2 regions of the Metasolibacillus sp. FSL K6-0083 genome follow, and region 1 is predicted to be linked to the other one. Evidence: riboswitches for the same ligand, from Rfam matches in the RefSeq annotation. Region 1 holds a riboswitch; the other holds the start of a gene.
The links. Region 1 has a riboswitch for cobalamin ahead of MHB51_RS17045 (DUF4430 domain-containing protein). Riboswitches for the same ligand answer to the same signal wherever they lie in the genome.

Region 1 (8,420 bases):
GTTTCACAATCTTCCACGCCTTCAGGACATTGCTTTTCTTTGCATTCCTCATCATCCTCAGCGCAGACAGTACCACCAGCGCCGCCACTTTCAATTCCGTCAACATAACCACCAACATCTTTTCCTAAATCAGTTGTATAAAGCCATTCAACAGAATCATTTGCAGAGAGAACGTAATTGGCAGCAGAGTATGAAGGGAAATGACCATTTACTCGATACATCCAACCACTTAAAGCCCCGCGGTCGAATTCATAAAGACCCGCGATACCATCAATATATACGCCATACTCTGTTTGGCGATAGCTTAGTGCAATGCCATTTTCCTCAGTTACACGTCTTAAAACATCAAAAGCCGTTTCTCCAGCAAATAATTTAGTTGCTGTTGCTCTTAACGGTACTTCATTGGAAGAAATTCGAATAGATACCGTTGCATAGCCAATTTCCTCTTTTTCAGAAGGAACAGTTGGTGGATTTCCATTATTATCAGGAGGGGAAGGCTCCTCCTCATCGCTATCATCCCCGTCGTCAGGCTTAGATGGATTATCTTTCGTATCTGACATATCGTATAGCGTTGTTTGTCCACTTAGTAAACGGTTGTAGGCTGCTAATGCATAGCCCATTTGCACTGTTGCCATGCCATTTGCTGATAAGCTATGAATATGTTTAAAGCCACCGTCACCAGTGCTAAATGACATAGCATTGTCAATAATCTTATTGAAACGTTCATCTTTGTTCACATCAATACCTAAGCTAGCAAGCGCTGTTATAACTTGAGCAACACTTTCAGCAGTTTCAGGACTTCCTGCTGTCGATATATAGCCACCATTCGTTGTTTGTATCGCAGCTAATTTAGCTATTGAGCGATCTATTACCGCTTGTACTTGTGGATTGCTTTGATATGGTGCTAATGCTTGAAGTACCATACCTGTCATATCTGGATCAGCAACGTTACCGCTAAATGCAAATCCACCACCATTTTTTATTTCCTTTGATATAATGTTTTGAATTAATTTATCACGCGTTGTTGTCGCTGTTTCAGGTAATTCAAAGTTCCAAGTATCCAGTGCAATCAATGAATAAGTGGCTGAATTTACACCTTGCTTTGTAGCAAAACTTAAATCTGCTAATTTATTAACTAAATTATAACCAGCTACATCTCTAGGGTCTTTCCCGATAGCCGTAAGCGCAATAATTACTCGAGCCCAATCCGTTGCCTGAGTATCTATTTCACCATTTGTTGCTTTTACATGACTGACGATATTGCGATAGTATTTATCATAATAAGTCGCATATTTATCTAAATTCATATCGCCACGTGCTAATGTTAAAATCGTCCATTCAGAGTTATAAGATGGCTCATATGAACCTGCCGTCAAATAATCAGCAACTGCATTGTATGCCTCAACTGTAGACGGTTGTAAATCTAATAGACGTTTTTGTAAAGCTTCAAGCTTAGCATAGTTAGTTACTTGATTTTTATGAATAGTTAATAACTTATCATAAGCAAGCTGGGCCTCAGCTACTTTTAATATATCAGCCCAAACGAGCATTTCTACAGAAGGTAATGCATCGATTTTAGCGATAACTTTGTTAATATCATCTTCAGCACTAAGCATTTTCTTTTTATCAAGGAGAACGGGATAATTGGCAACCCCTTTAGTTGATACACCATCAACTTTGGCATTTGGATAGATATTAGGTAACGCTTTCCAAATTTTTTCTGCTTCTGCAACTAATTCTTTTGCTAGCGGATCATTTATATCAATAGCATCAATGAACAGTTCAATATATCGTATTTCTTTATTAACAAGGTCTTCATGATTTGTTACCTTTTTTTGATCATTCGTAGAAAGGACCTTAACTTTTTTTCTCGCATGCTCTAGTTGCTCTTTTGTTGCTGAATTATATGCTATATCTTCTAATTGAGGAAGCTCGTTGATAGTAAGAATAGCGTATTTGATTTCCTTAGCTACAAGAACTTCATTAAATGCAAGTATTTCTGGATCTGTAGCTTTTCTATAACCAGATTTAAAAAGAGAAGCATATTTTTCACGTAATGCATCTAGCTTATTGTTTAGTCCATCATCTAAAATAATATCTTCAAGATCAGGTAAAATATTATTAGGATCTTGCATATATAATTTAAAATATGCCATTTCTTTTTCAAGTAACAGACCGAAATAAGGAAGGTCATTCAATAAGAGTGCACGAGCGGGTGCTTTTACTTTCGTATCTAGTTCACGTGCTTCCAGCAATAGTTGATAAGTTGCATCATCTGCTCGTTCAATTGTTGGTAAGGAGGTAATGAAATTTATTGCTTCTTGCGCTTCAAGTGAAATAACAAATACATCCACTGTTTTAGTTGTATCGTCTAGTTTAGCAGTAATTACTGCTCGACCAATTTCCTTAGCAGTTACAAGCCCATTATCTACCGTTGCAATTCCGTTATTACTTGAAGTCCATTCAACTGTTGCACTATCATCTGTTGTTGAAGTAGTTGCTATAAGTTCAAATGTCTCAGCTACTTGTAATAGTAATGGTTCTTCTCTATTTAATTGAATATCGCTACTTGCTAAGGGGGCAATCTCCATAAATGGAGTAAACGTTAATCCTGCTGCATCATCTATTTGCGTCTGCTGCTCTAATTCAGCCTCATTATCAGATTCAAGTGCATTATCCAGCTTTGTTGAATCTTCTAATTCTATTTCATTATCAGGTTTCGTAGTATTATCTTGCTCTATCGAATTATCAAGATTACTATCGCTGATATCATTAGCATTTTCAATATTTAGCTCGGCTATTTCTCCTTCAAAATGCTGTGCTTTGATTACACTGGATGGAGAGAATAACGATAAGACTAAAATAAAGACAAGCGCTATATGTAGTTGTTTTTTCCATATAGCCATTTAAAAATCACTCCTTGATAAAATAGTTAAATACTGACAAGGTAAAGTATTTTACCTTGTCAGTATTAATTTACTTAGTTATTGCACTTCTACTACGAGTGGCTCACTTACTGAACCACCTAATAATGCATTAGCTGAGGCAGTAATGGTAATAGTGCCAGCTTGCGCTTGACCTACAAATGTAATAACTGCTTGTTGGTCGGTATTCACAGTAACAGACTGAGCTGTTAATGCCGTTGTTCCAGTATTAATTGTCCAGTTTGCTAGATTCGAAGCGCCTGGTGTTATAAATAAATCACCAGTTAAATCTACTGTAATAGACGGGTTATTATCGTTTACAGCAATCGCACTTGCTGTTTCTAATTTAGCCCATGTAGTGTAATAAATATGAACTACATCATCAGGCTCTAATTGATACTCAGCTAACCCATAATCAGGACTATCGCCATTTACTGTGTATACCCAGCCATCCCAACCATTCAAACTGCCTGCAGCACGTCCATCAATTGATTGAAGATATGGACCATACTGAGTAGAAACTACTACATAAGGAATACCAGCATCATCTAATGTTTGCTCTACAAGCTCTAGTGCAGTTGTTCCGTCTTGGACATTTACAGTTGTTTCTCCTAATATCTCATCGTACAAACCAGTCACTGATAATTGAACATCAAAGTCTGCTGATAGTACTTCTTGACTTACCGGCTGTAATACCGCCGCACTTGCTGCTGGTGATACGAGCGAAACTGCCAAAAGCAGGGCAAACGCTAGATGCCACCATTTTTTGAATTGAACCATTTACAAAACCTCCTATTTTTTATTTCGTGAATGTTTTGCAGTTAACTCAAAAATAAAAAGATGCTCCTCCAAAAAGGGGAAGCATCTCATGGAAAACAGAAAATAGGCATAGTGTGCCTGTCCGTCTATTTGCCGTAAGTTCTCCTAGCTTCCGAAGAGAGTTAATACGATGAAATAAAGGCAGGTCTCCTGGCTCGTGTATCCTAGTTCAGAACCTTCCCATCTACTAGAGGCATTTTTCCTCGTTGGACAGTGGTATACTCTGTAGTCATCTACACTTACAGTTGCGGAAACAGCTTCGGTTTTGCACCGAATTCCCTATTAAGCTCATAAATTGAGCACCTTTATTCTGCAGTTACTATTCACTTATTGGTAAGTGTAGCATAATTCTCTGGTTTTCGAAATAGTTAGAAAAAGAGAAAAGACCATCTGAAATAATAAATGTTTCAGATGGCCTCCTTTAAATTTAAAATATTACATCATATTTGCAATTTGTAGCGTTCTTTTTAGTATTTTTGCCGTTTGTCCATGAGTTAATGGAACTTTTGGCTCAAAATTTCCATTCTCTTTTCCTGTCATAATATTAAGGCTATTTAATAGCTCAATATAAAGGTTTTCTCACATCCTTATGAATGTTACTATCAATTTGAGTGTTAAAAATAAGAAGAGGGGTGGCTGACGCATGACAGCAAACACATGGGCATATGCCAAACGCTTAGATGAAACATATGAAATTGCCTCAATGCGGGAGGAGTTTTATATGCAAGAGGGGCGTATTTATTTCGATGGCAATTCATTAGGGCTGATGTCAAAGCGCGCAGAAAAGACGTTACACAGCTTGATGAATTCATGGAAAGAATACGGTATTGATGGTTGGACAAAGGGCGAGCATGCTTGGTTTTTCCTTGCCGAGAAGCTTGGTGCACAAATGGCACAAATTGTAGGCGCACAAAAGGAAGAGGTAGTTGTCACTGGCTCGACAACGAGCAATTTACATCAGCTCGTTGCAACATTTTACAAGCCAGAGGGAAAGAGAACGAAGATTTTAGCGGATGAATTAAATTTCCCCTCTGATATTTATGCTTTAAAATCACAACTAGCATTAAAGGGTTATGATGAGTCACATTTAATTCGTGTGGCATCACGAGATGGGCAAATGCTAGATGAAGAAGATATTATTGCGGCAATGACAGATGAAGTAGCATTAATTGTTTTACCGGGTGTGCTTTATCGCAGTGGGCAAATTTTAAATATGGAGCAATTAACGAAGGCAGCACATGAACGTGGTATTATAATTGGCTTTGATTTATGTCATTCAGTTGGCTCAGTTGTACATCATTTACATGACTGGAATGTGGATTTTGCTTTTTGGTGCACGTATAAGCATTTGAATGGCGGACCGGGTAGTACAGGGGCTCTTTTTGTGCATGAGAAGCATTTTGGGACAGCACCGGGCTTAGCTGGCTGGTTTGGCTCAAATAAAGAAAAGCAATTTACGATGAGTCATACATTTGAGCCAGCATTTGAGGCTGGGGGCTTTCAGGTAGGAACACCAAATGTGTTGAGTATGGCGCCATTGTTAGGAGCGCTTGGGTTGTTTAATGAAATGGGCATTGATAATGTGCGAAAGCGTTCGTTGGCATTATCAGATTACATGCTGCAATGCGTGGAGGATATGCTTGGTGAATATAGCTTTAAAGTGTGTAGCCCAGTAGAGCATGAAAGGCGTGGTGGTCATATTTATCTAGAGCATCCAGATGCCGCACGCATTTGCAAGGCATTGAAGGAGCGCGGTGTTATTCCTGACTTCCGTGCACCACAGGGGATTCGCTTAGCGGCAGTTGCAATGTATAACACATTTGAAGAAGTGTATAAATGTTTTGAAATTTTAAAGGATATTATGGAAACGAAAGCATATGAGAAATTTACGAATGAAAGAGAGATTGTAGCGTAATGGGGTGGATTGATATTACACAGCCGTTGAACAAAAATATCGCGACATGGGCAGGCGATACAAAATTCATCTATGAAACGGTTGCAACAAAGGAGCAAACAGGCTCTGTCAATGTCGGTATGCTACAGATGAGCCTTCACTCAGGCACGCATATGGACGCACCATTTCATTTTGATAACAATGGACAGACATTTGAGCAGCTTGATTTAGAGCGCTGTATCGGAAAAGTGGTCGTTGTGGAATGCTTGGATAGTGAATTTATTGAAATGTCGCATGTTGCAGGGAAAATTACAGGAGTAAATGCTGTATTTTTTAAAACAAAAACGCTAGCTAACGCACATATTTTTCCTCAGGAAGTACCTACACTAACAATAGAAACTGTAGCGTATTTAAAAGAAAGCGGCATTAATTTAATTGGAGTGGATGTGCCATCAGTTGATAAAGTAACTTCAAAGGAGCTACCAATACATCATGCGCTAGTAGAAAGTGACATTTATATAGTAGAAAACTTATTGCTTGAGCATATCAAAGCAGGGCGCTATGAGATGATTATTTTACCTCTATTAATAGAAGGAGCAGATGGTAGTCCTGTAAGAGCAGTCATCAAAGAGGAGGAGCAATAATGTCGAACAATTACAAGCCATTTGAAGATGAGAAAAAAATCGTTACGGATTTCAAAGACCGTATGACCTATACAGATTATTTACATTTAAACGAGGTTTTAGCTTGTCAAAAGCCGCTAACAGATGAGCATGATGAAATGCTTTTTATCGTTGTCCATCATGTCAGTGAGCTTTGGATGAAGCAAATTTTACATGAAGTCAAATCGGCAACGCTTGATATTCATAATGGGCGCTTACCTGAATCATTTAAAAAGCTAGCGCGTGTTTCACAAGTGCAAAACCAGCTAAAAAACGTATGGGATGTGCTTGCAACATTAACGCCTGCTGATTACTTAAATTTCCGAGACCAACTCGGGAATTCATCAGGTTTTCAATCCTATCAAAATCGTTTACTAGAGTTTTATTTTGGCTATAAAACACCGCATATTTTGCAAATTTATGCACATGATGAAAAAATATTAGCAATGCTTCAAGAAGCTTATAATGCGCCTAGCCTATATGATGAAGCGATTCGCACGCTGGCAAAGCGCGGATTTACTATTGATGAGGAAGTATTATCACGCGATGTAACAGCAAAGTATGAGGCAAATGACAGTGTGAAAGAGGCATGGAAGGCTGTTTATCGCGAGCCTGAGAAATATTTTGATTTATATGAGCTTGCTGAGGAGCTTGTCGACATTGAGGACTTATTCCAGCAGTGGCGTTTCCGCCATATGAAAACGGTTGAGCGCATTATTGGCTTTAAAATGGGAACAGGTGGCTCAGGTGGTGTTAGCTATTTGAAAAAAGTGTTAGACCAATATTTCTTCCCAGAGCTATGGCAGCTACGCACAGAGCTTTGATAGGAGTAGGTTTAGTTACGTAAAAAGGGGCTTGATTAAATAAAGTGAAACTTCAAGCAGTGGAGGTTTTTCTCATCCCCACTGCTTGTTAGTTAAACCAATCGGGCTTTTACGGGCAGTATCATTTTCACTTAAGTCTTGAAGTGGAAGCCCTACTGCCTGTTAATGCGTGATAAACCGCTTCTATATACCTAGATAATAATTGAGAAAAATTTAAAAAGAATTTTATAGCTAGTATTTGAAGGTTTTAATATCTTAAGACCTTATTAAAATACAATTAAATACAAAGGTAGAGCTAAAAACAGGTCTTATAGTTTAGTTCTGTTTTTAGCCTTTTATATACATGTGGACCTAATGTATGATAAATAAACAAATTTTGCTATAATTTTTACGCCATTTTTTGTATACTAGAACTATTCTGTTTTTCAGACATAACTTTTGACATAGAAATTAGAAATATTTCGACAAAAAATATAGTACATACTTGTCTGATTCAGAATGCATTATTTTAATACTCGCTAATAGAGGGAAATTCAGTTTAAGTTAATCCGAAGCCTTTCGTGGAAGTCATAAGTTTTATGGCGTTTTTTTGCATGAACTTGGAGAAATCTGGATTAGAGTTAGTCGAGGCGTATTAATACAGAGAAAGGTGAGAATGTATGGAAGTGCAAGAACAAAAAGTAGCGAGTGGTTCAAAAAAGAAATGGCTAATCGGCGGAGGTGTAGCAGCACTTGTTTTAGCAGGAGGGGTTGGTGCAGGAGCGTTATTTATGAAATCTCCGAAAGCCGCATATCTTGCTGCTGAATCTGAAACTGCTAGTGAAATGGTTGCTTTCTTTGAAGATAAGTATAAAGAAGAATTGAAATGGTCCGAATTAGCAAAAACGGCTGTTATCCAAAATGACCTAAAAATTACTGGTGAAATTCAAAGTGATTATGAGGAAAGTCCAATATTCGATATTATTAACTCTTCAGCAATTAATATTTCGGCAACATCAGATGTGAAAAATAAAAAGTTTGCATTCGGTTTAGGTGGGGAGATTGCAGATGTCAAAGTAGATAATTTTGAATTGTTCGCGACACAGGAGGAATATGTATTCAATGCACCGTTTTTAACAGAGGCAATATCTGTTTCAGCAGAAAAGTTAAATGAACTAGCCGATGGCGAACTAAGCTGTGGGCAAGATGTTTTATTTGAAACAGAAATTATGACGAAGGAGCAACAAGAATATATTAAGAAAAACTTAGCTACTACTATTTTCAAAGAGTTACCGGAAGAAGCTTTTACAAAAGAGAA
Region 2 (8,420 bases), 1.6 Mb from region 1:
AATGCGATTCAGGCTTTAGCCCTTTCCAAATTAAATCAATTGCCCCAAGCTGAACAAGTAAAAAGCCATAGAAAAAGAGTACATGTACAATCCCCATTTTTTTATCTTTTAATAGCTTGGACTGCCCAAATACCTTTTCTATAATATCGCTAATTCGGTCAGACATTTTTTGATTAAATTCTTCTTTTTTCCCCAATTTAATAAATTCATAGCGTGTTTTTAGTAAATATGCAAATAGTCCAACCCCATACAGCACTACTGCGATAAACGCTATCCAATTCACAATTAGCAATGTGCTCATTGTCTTTCCCCCTCATGAATTACTATATTAAGCAAACCCCTTTGTGCGCTTTCCCCTATTATTATAAAGTGTAATCTTCTATAAGTCATATTGTAATTTGTGAATGAGCATTCAGTCAATACTATTTTTATTATTTCTTATCTATTCAAGGCATTTCGAATACTCTCAAGAGCTAAATTCCATGTTTTTTAGAGTTTATTCTATGTTTTCTGGGATTTATTCCCCATGTTTTCCGGAGTTTATTCCACGTTTTCCGAAGTTTATTCCATGTTTGCAAAGGTTTATTCTACGTTCTCAAATTTATCCTTATTTCAGCTAGTGCTCAAAAAGCGTCCAAAACCTCGCAATTGCAAGGATTTTGGACGCTTTCTCCACTTCTTATTTAAACACATCTGCACTGCGAATGTATTCTATATCTGAAACTTTTAGTCTCACGTTTACTACTCGCGCGGCAGCGAATAAGTAGTCTGAAAGTCGATTCAAATATTTTTGTACGACTGGTGATACATCATTATCAGCCTTCATTAATGTTACCGTTTGGCGCTCTGCTCGGCGCGCTATTGTACGGGCAATATGAAGTGTGGCTGCAGCAGGCGAGCCACCAGGTAAAATGAAGCGGCGCAGTGGAGGTGCTTCCTCAACTAAAATGTCGATGCGAGCTTCCATTGTTTCGATTGGTGCTTCTGTTAGCTTGTAAACACGCTCTTTCATTACATTGGCTAAATCGCCACCACCATCAAATAATTCATGCTGAATGCTTTCTAAATCCGCTAAAATATCTTGGAACAATTCTTTCTCTAGCTCCGTCATCGCTTTACCAATAATTGAATTTAGCTCATCCATTGTGCCGTATGCCTCTACGCGTAAATCGTCCTTGTCTACTCGGCGTCCAATAATGCTTGTTTTACCTGTGTCCCCTTTTTTTGTATACAGTTTCATTTCACTCATCCTTCCTTTTTGTATTTTGCAATTGCTTTCGATGTCGCATCGAAAACGCCTCGCCCAATCCATTTACCCACTTTTGTAATAGGTCCTGCATAGGGCAATTCTTCCCCGCTTTGTGTTGCGGCAATTAAAAGGCTATCTGTACTCGTACCTGTCGCGATTGTACCTGTTCGAGCATCTTGAATGTTTTGCTCTGCTAATGCCCTTGTTTTTGCTTCTGTTGCTGTAATCATCGCTTGATAGAATGCTTCATCAGATAGCTTCCCATTAATAATAACCCATGTATTGATTGTTCCGATATGCGGCTGCTCCTCTTGCTCATAGGCTCTTGTCACATCTACAGCATTGTCTATGCCGGCTGTGACTGCAATGAGCACAAGTCCATCCGCATATGATTCAATTACAGCATTTTTTGCAGCAAGTGCTGTAAGCATAACCACTGTATTCGTCAGCACCAAGTTATGAGCCCTTAAAAATGACTCTACCTCGTCCTTCATATTTTCAGCATGATAAGTAGTTTCGACAGTGCGATTAATAAAGGTCGTATACCAGCCCATACCTGCATTATAAACTGCTGATGATACAACCTTTAGCGGTGCCTCCGCTTGAAAGTGCACATAGCTGTCCGTTATTGCGAAATGCTCCTTCGTCACCGGCGCGAATACATTTTCCTGCTTGAGCCTTGGTAGCTGCGTTACTTGAGGCTTTGGTAGCTCGGGATGTGCATATGTAGTCACCCTTGCCCCGTAGACCTCTGCAATTTGCGCTTCTAGTAACACCTCATGCGGCTTGCCGAATGCCTTGACTTGCCCCTTATCCATTAACAAAAGCTCGTCACAATACAATGCCGCTAAGTTCATATCGTGAAAAACTGATACTACCGTTAATTCACATTCTAACGCTTGTTTGCGAATCATATCTAATATTTGCTGCTGATGCGCAATATCTAAATGATTTGTCGGCTCATCAAGCAATAAAAGATTCGCACATTGCGCAAGTGCCTGTGCGATAAAAGTACGCTGCTGCTCACCGCCCGATAAATATTCCAAATAAGCATGCTCATATTGTTGCACACCTGTTTGTCGCATCGCCGTTTGTACAGCCTGCTCATCTTGCTCCGACCAACTGGCAAAGAAACTAGATTGATGCGGATAACGACCGAGCGACACCGCATCACGTACAGAATTGGAAAAAGCGTTAGCATGTAACTGAGGCAGTACAGCCATTTTTTTCGCAAGCTCCTTCGTTGAATAGGCATCAATTCCCTTACCATCGAGTAAAATTTGTCCACTTATTGTAGGTAAAACGCCGCTAATCACCTTTAACAATGTAGATTTGCCACTACCATTCGGTCCGAGAATCCCCAGTATTTTCCCTTTAGATACTGTGAATGAAACATTTTTAATAATCGGTGTCGCACCGTAGCCACCAGAAATTTGCTCTACTTGTAGCATTATGCTCCCCCTTTTCTACGTTGCTTGTAAAAAATATAAGCAAAAATGGGCGCACCGATAAATGCTGTAATGACCCCAATAGGCAGCTCTGTTGGCGCAATGATTGTACGTGACACTAAATCGCAAATCACGAGAAGGCTTGCGCCATTAATGAGCGATAAAATTAGCAGCAAACGGTGGTCTGCGCCGACAAGCATGCGCACCATATGTGGCACGACAAGCCCAACGAAACCAATCGTACCAGAGACGGCAACCGCAGCACCTGTCAGTATAGAACCACCAGCTAAAATAATATATTTACTGCGCTTCACATCAACGCCTAAATGCTTTGCACGCTCTTCTCCGTAAACCATCGCATTCAACTCACGACGGTTTAACCAAATTAAAAGTACACCGATAATAACGAACGGGATAATCATTTGCACATATGGCCAGCCGCGCATCGAAACGCTACCAAGTAGCCAGCCCATAATCATTCGTAGCTGCTCCCCTGTCAACGCAATCATTAAAGAAATACAGGAACCTAAAAAAGAGCTAAAAATAACCCCAGTTAATATTAATGTCTCCATTTTCATCGTTCGGTCAACAAGGCGCGCAAAAGTCATCACAATTATCATTGTTATCGCTGCGCCAAGCATACTAAAAATCGGCAATGTGAAAACGCCAAGCATCGGAAGCGATACTGAAAAATAAATAGTTGCCACTGCACCGACAGAGGCCCCTGACGAGATACCGAGCGTATATGGATCAGCGAGTGGGTTTTTTAATAAACCTTGAAATGCTGCCCCCGCTATCGCCAGCGACGCACCAACGAGCGCAGCAAGCATTACTCTAGGCATTCGAATATTCCATAAAATACTGTAGGCGGTTGGGTCAGCCTCTCTATCCCATAAAGTAGATAGCGGTATGTTCACTGAACCTACCGCAACTCCTAACCATATACTTATGAGTAGTAATGCAATTGATATGACATATGCAATTACTGCCTTTTTATTTTGACTCAAATAGAATCGCCTGCCTTTAAATAAACGCTTATTCTGGAGTAGGACTATCCAAAAAGGGAATTTTGTATTGGTATCATATTAAAAGGGAGATTTTCGTTTCTTCTCTATCGCTTAGGAATAAACCTTTTACCAAAAAGTCATCGTCCAAAACGCCGATTATAGACGTTTTTTTAGATGTCCCCTTTATTTGGAATAATCAACAAATATTCAATTTCTTATAATTCTTTTAGGCAGCCCTCATCCAGATTTATCCCGCATTAACGGGCAGTAAAACGCCCACTTCAAGACTTAAGTGACAATACGCTAAAAGATAAGTGCGAGATTAACTGCCCGTAAATGCCCGAGTGGGTCAACTAACAATCAGTGGGGATGAGGAATCCCACTGATTGAAGTTTCACTTTATTTAAAAATTTCTGGATACATTGCCTTTGCAATTGATTCTACCCCATCCGCAATGCGAGGACCTTGACGGCTTGTCATACTGCCATCTACAGTGTAAACTGCGCCGTTTTTCACCGCATCCATTTCAGCAAATGCTGGGTTATTTAAAACTGCGTCCACATCTTCTGCGTATGTCACGATAATTGTGCTTGGATTGCTTGCAACAAAATCCTCTGGACTATACATTGGCCATTCATCTGCTTCAACAACGTTTTTAATATTGATTGCTTTTAGCATCTCATCCATAAATGTGTTTTGACCAACTGCATAAATATCTGGTGTCATACCAACAACAACGAAAGCTGATTTTTCTTCTTGTCCTTCCACTTTTGCCTGTATATCAGCTAGCTTCGTTTTAATAGATTCCACCATTTTCTCTGCTTCTTCTACTTTACCTGTTAAAGTACCGATTTGTTCCATTGTCATATATGTTTCTTCAAATGTTGCCGCATTTTTAACGACGAACACCGTTACGCCCGCTGCTTCTAATTGCTCTAATGCTGGCTCAACTGCGAACATGCTTGATTCATGTGCAAAAACAATATCGGGCTGTAAGGAGACGATTTTTTCAACATTGTATTCCATGCTACCGACTCTTTCTTTTTCAGCTACTGCTGGTGGATAATCATCAATATCGTTGACGCCAACAACCTCATTTTCTAAATTTAAAGCAAATAAAATTTCTGTATTTGATGGTGTTAAAGAGATGATTTTTTCTGGTGCACGCTCAAGCGTAACCTCTCTGCCTAAAGCATCTGTTACTGTCGCAGGAAAGGCTGCTGCGAGCTCGTCCGTTTCTTGCTGTACTTCTGTTTGCTGCTCACCTTGCGTTTGTGGCTCCTTATTGTCATCCTGTCCACACGCTGCAAGCAAGCCTGTTGCTAACAGCATCGTCATTATAATTGACCAAAACTTTTTCACTTCTAATTCCTCCTAATTAAACAAAATAACAAAAAAATCCCTCGACAAATACGAGAGATTATAATAGGGCACTATTAAAATAGCGGCGCCACCCTATCCTCGTAGGTTGTCATTGGCTTTACACGAAAGGCAGGTCTCCTGGCTTATGCATCATACATCTCTAGCGCCTTCCCGAAAATTCAGTGGCATACCGCTAGAAACTAGCATTTACAGTGGCGGGACCGCATCAGATTTTCACTGATTTCCCTTTTACTCCTTATCATCTACAAGGAACCTTTTGTGCTTCACTATGAACTTTTTTATCTTTGACAATGAATAAAATCTCAATGTCTCCACTTTAATTATAGCGAAAAAATTGAGATTGTGTAGGTGCTAAATATGGTAGTTATACTCTTCAGGTAGTACGCGACGTAAAAACTGCTTTGTGCGCTCCTCTTTTGGTTGTACAAAAATCTCATGCGCGGAGCCTTCCTCAACAATTTGACCTCCATCCATAAAAATGACATGGCTTGCTACATCTCGCGCAAATGACATTTCATGTGTGACGACAATCATCGTTGTGCCAGACTTCGCGATTGTTTTCATGACCTCTAAAACTTCCCCTACAAGCTCGGGGTCAAGCGCTGATGTCGGCTCATCAAATAAAATTACATCAGGCGATAATACAATAGCTCGGGCTATACCAACCCGCTGCTGCTGACCACCAGATAATTGACTTGGGTAGGCATCATATTTATGCGTCAAACCTACTTGATCGAGTGCCTCTTTCGCAAGTCCATACGCTTTCTCCTTATTCATTTTCCTACCTATAATTAAGCCTTCTGCGACATTTTCCAGTGCCGTTTTATTATGAAATAAATTATAATTTTGAAATACAAAGGCGGTTTTTTTACGTACAGCAAGCACTTCCTTTTTAGAGGCATTTCTTAAATCAACTGTTATTTCACCAAAGCTCGCCGTTCCTTTATCCGCACGCTCCAAAAAATTAATACAGCGCAGCAATGTTGTTTTACCTGAACCACTGGGACCTAAAATAACAACAACATCCCCTTTTGAAACAGTTAAATCAACGCCCTTTAAAATCTCATTGCGCCCGAATGATTTATGAATATTTGTAATTTGTAGCATCAGCTCTCCCCCTTTACATTTAACTTTGAAGATTCATTTTATAGCGACTTAAATAGCGTTCATAGCGTTTAAATAAATACTCTACCGTCATACATAAAATTAAATAAACAATGAAAATATCGATATATGCCTCTAAATAATTGTAGCCAACATTCGCAGCAACCTTCGCCTTCAATGTAATTTCCTGTAACGAAATGGCATAACCAAGCGATGTCGCCTTAATCAAATTAATCGTTGCAGTACATAAATTAGGTAACGCCGCTACCAAAGATTGTGGGATGACAATACGCCAGTAAGCCTGCGCTGTTGTCAAACCAACAGAATATGCCGCCTCTAGCTGACCGTTAGGCACAGTTTGCAATGCCGAGCGAAACACTTCCGTTAACACCGCGGCTGTATTAAACGTAAATATAATAAGGGCATACCATAATGGATTCACATCATAAATGGAGTAATTGATATTATATTTTTCAAATAGACCTGCTAAAATGAGTGGGATGCTGCTGTAGAGCACAAAAATTTGAATAATTACTGGCGTGCCACGCACAAAAGACACATAAATTTTTGTTAAGCGGTTAATAATCGGCACTTCATAAATACGCGACATGGCAAGTAGAAAAGCTAAAGGTATTGCTAATATAAGCGATACAATCGTTACCAATAACGCAATTGGCACACCGCTAAGCGCAACCCAAAAGGTATCTATTAAAAATGCTATATTAATAAAATCCATGCACATCACTCCTTATGTCGCCTTGATTGAGCTCTTCCCTTTGCTAAATGCTCGCTCCAATTTTGCAAATAGCTTCTCTAACGTAATCGACAAAATCCAATAAATAATAGCTAAAGCCATAAAAATTTCTAACGTATGCGTACCATAGTTATTCGCAATAATTAAATTTGCCTTTCCTACAATATCGATAAAGCCTATCGTATAGGCAAGTGCCCCTTCCTGTAATACCGCAATTAAGCCATTGCCAAAATTCGGTATGGCAACAACAAATGCTTGTGGAAAAACAATGCGTCGATAGGCTTGCAGTGGTGTGAGACCGACGCTAACAGCTGCCTCATGCTGTCCTCTATCAATTGCTAAATAAGAAGAACGAATTACCTCGGACATCATCGCCGCAAACTGTAAGCTAAATGTTATCACTACAAAAACACCTGTATGCACATTATGCAAATTGATATTTAATAAATTTTCAGCGAATGCCGGAACCCCGTAGTACACAAGAAATAATAATACGATCGAAGGTGTACAACGAATAATTGTTGTATAGCCATTCGCAAGCCAACGCAGCAATGCATGATTGCTCAATTTCGCCATCGCTAGTACCAATCCAGCAACACTACCAAAAACGACCGCAAGAGCAGCAACATATAATGTCACAAATAAAAATGGCAATAGCTGTGGAAGCGCTGACCATAAATAAGTGATATCAAAGTATTTTTCCATTCATCTCACCACCGATTCATTATGTATGCAGCTCTTGGGAAAGCAGGTTGCATATGCTCTCCCTTAGCTATTCAATTAATCTAACGTTTTACAGAATCTAGCACTTTGAATAAATCCTTACCGTAAAATTGTTCGCTTAGCTTATTTAGCGCATCCGTTTCCTTTAACTGCTGAATTGCTTTATCATAGGCATCTGCGAATTCCTGCTCCTTTTTATTAAATAGCGGCCATGTTTTAATTACTGCAAACTCGTTATACACAACCTCATCCTTTAAATGATGATACGGGCCGCCCTCCGTTAATACTTGACCGTTAAAGCTACCTTCGATTTGTACACCACCATCTACACGCCCTTCATTCACCCATTGCACAACATCAACCGAAAACTCCTCCCCTGCCTGTAGCTTGACTTGGTTATCCGGATTCGCTTCATTGTATTCAGCAATGACTGTATACTGGGCGTTATTTGCCGCGATTGGCGCTAGCGTAAACCCTGCTGAAGCAAAGTCACTTAAATTTTTAATATGGGCATTTTCTTTTTTTACAACAAGCCCTGCACTACTTAATCCTAAAAACTCCTGTGGAAAAATAAATTTTGCTGTTCGCTCCTCTGTCCAGAAGGCATTTTTCACACCTACCTGATACTTCCCTTGCTCAACACCGATTAATAAATCATCGTTGGACGTTCCAACAAATTCAAACTCGTAATCTTCTAAAATTTCATCAACTAATTTCATTACTTCAACGTCATAGCCTGTTGGATTACCGTT

Region 2: it holds a riboswitch for cobalamin, as region 1 does, so the genes downstream of both, MHB51_RS09335 (ABC transporter substrate-binding protein) here and MHB51_RS17045 (DUF4430 domain-containing protein) in region 1, are expected to answer to the same signal.

Annotation. Positions count from the first base shown of each region.
Region 1 is NZ_CP152046.1:3,647,117-3,655,536, forward strand. It holds gene MHB51_RS17040 (S-layer homology domain-containing protein) at 1-2,906, opposite strand, end outside; gene MHB51_RS17045 (DUF4430 domain-containing protein) at 2,985-3,704, opposite strand; cobalamin riboswitch at 3,866-4,065, opposite strand; gene kynU (kynureninase) at 4,387-5,658, shown strand; gene kynB (arylformamidase) at 5,658-6,281, shown strand; gene kynA (tryptophan 2,3-dioxygenase) at 6,281-7,123, shown strand; gene MHB51_RS17065 (hypothetical protein) at 7,783-8,420, shown strand, end outside.
Region 2 is NZ_CP152046.1:1,998,817-2,007,236, forward strand. It holds gene MHB51_RS09315 (heterodisulfide reductase-related iron-sulfur binding cluster) at 1-301, opposite strand, end outside; gene MHB51_RS09320 (cob(I)yrinic acid a,c-diamide adenosyltransferase) at 680-1,240, opposite strand; gene MHB51_RS09325 (adenosylcobinamide amidohydrolase) at 1,246-2,700, opposite strand; gene MHB51_RS09330 (iron ABC transporter permease) at 2,700-3,704, opposite strand; gene MHB51_RS09335 (ABC transporter substrate-binding protein) at 4,104-5,066, opposite strand; cobalamin riboswitch at 5,177-5,359, opposite strand; gene MHB51_RS09340 (amino acid ABC transporter ATP-binding protein) at 5,439-6,194, opposite strand; gene MHB51_RS09345 (amino acid ABC transporter permease) at 6,214-6,927, opposite strand; gene MHB51_RS09350 (amino acid ABC transporter permease) at 6,940-7,650, opposite strand; gene MHB51_RS09355 (transporter substrate-binding domain-containing protein) at 7,731-8,420, opposite strand, start outside.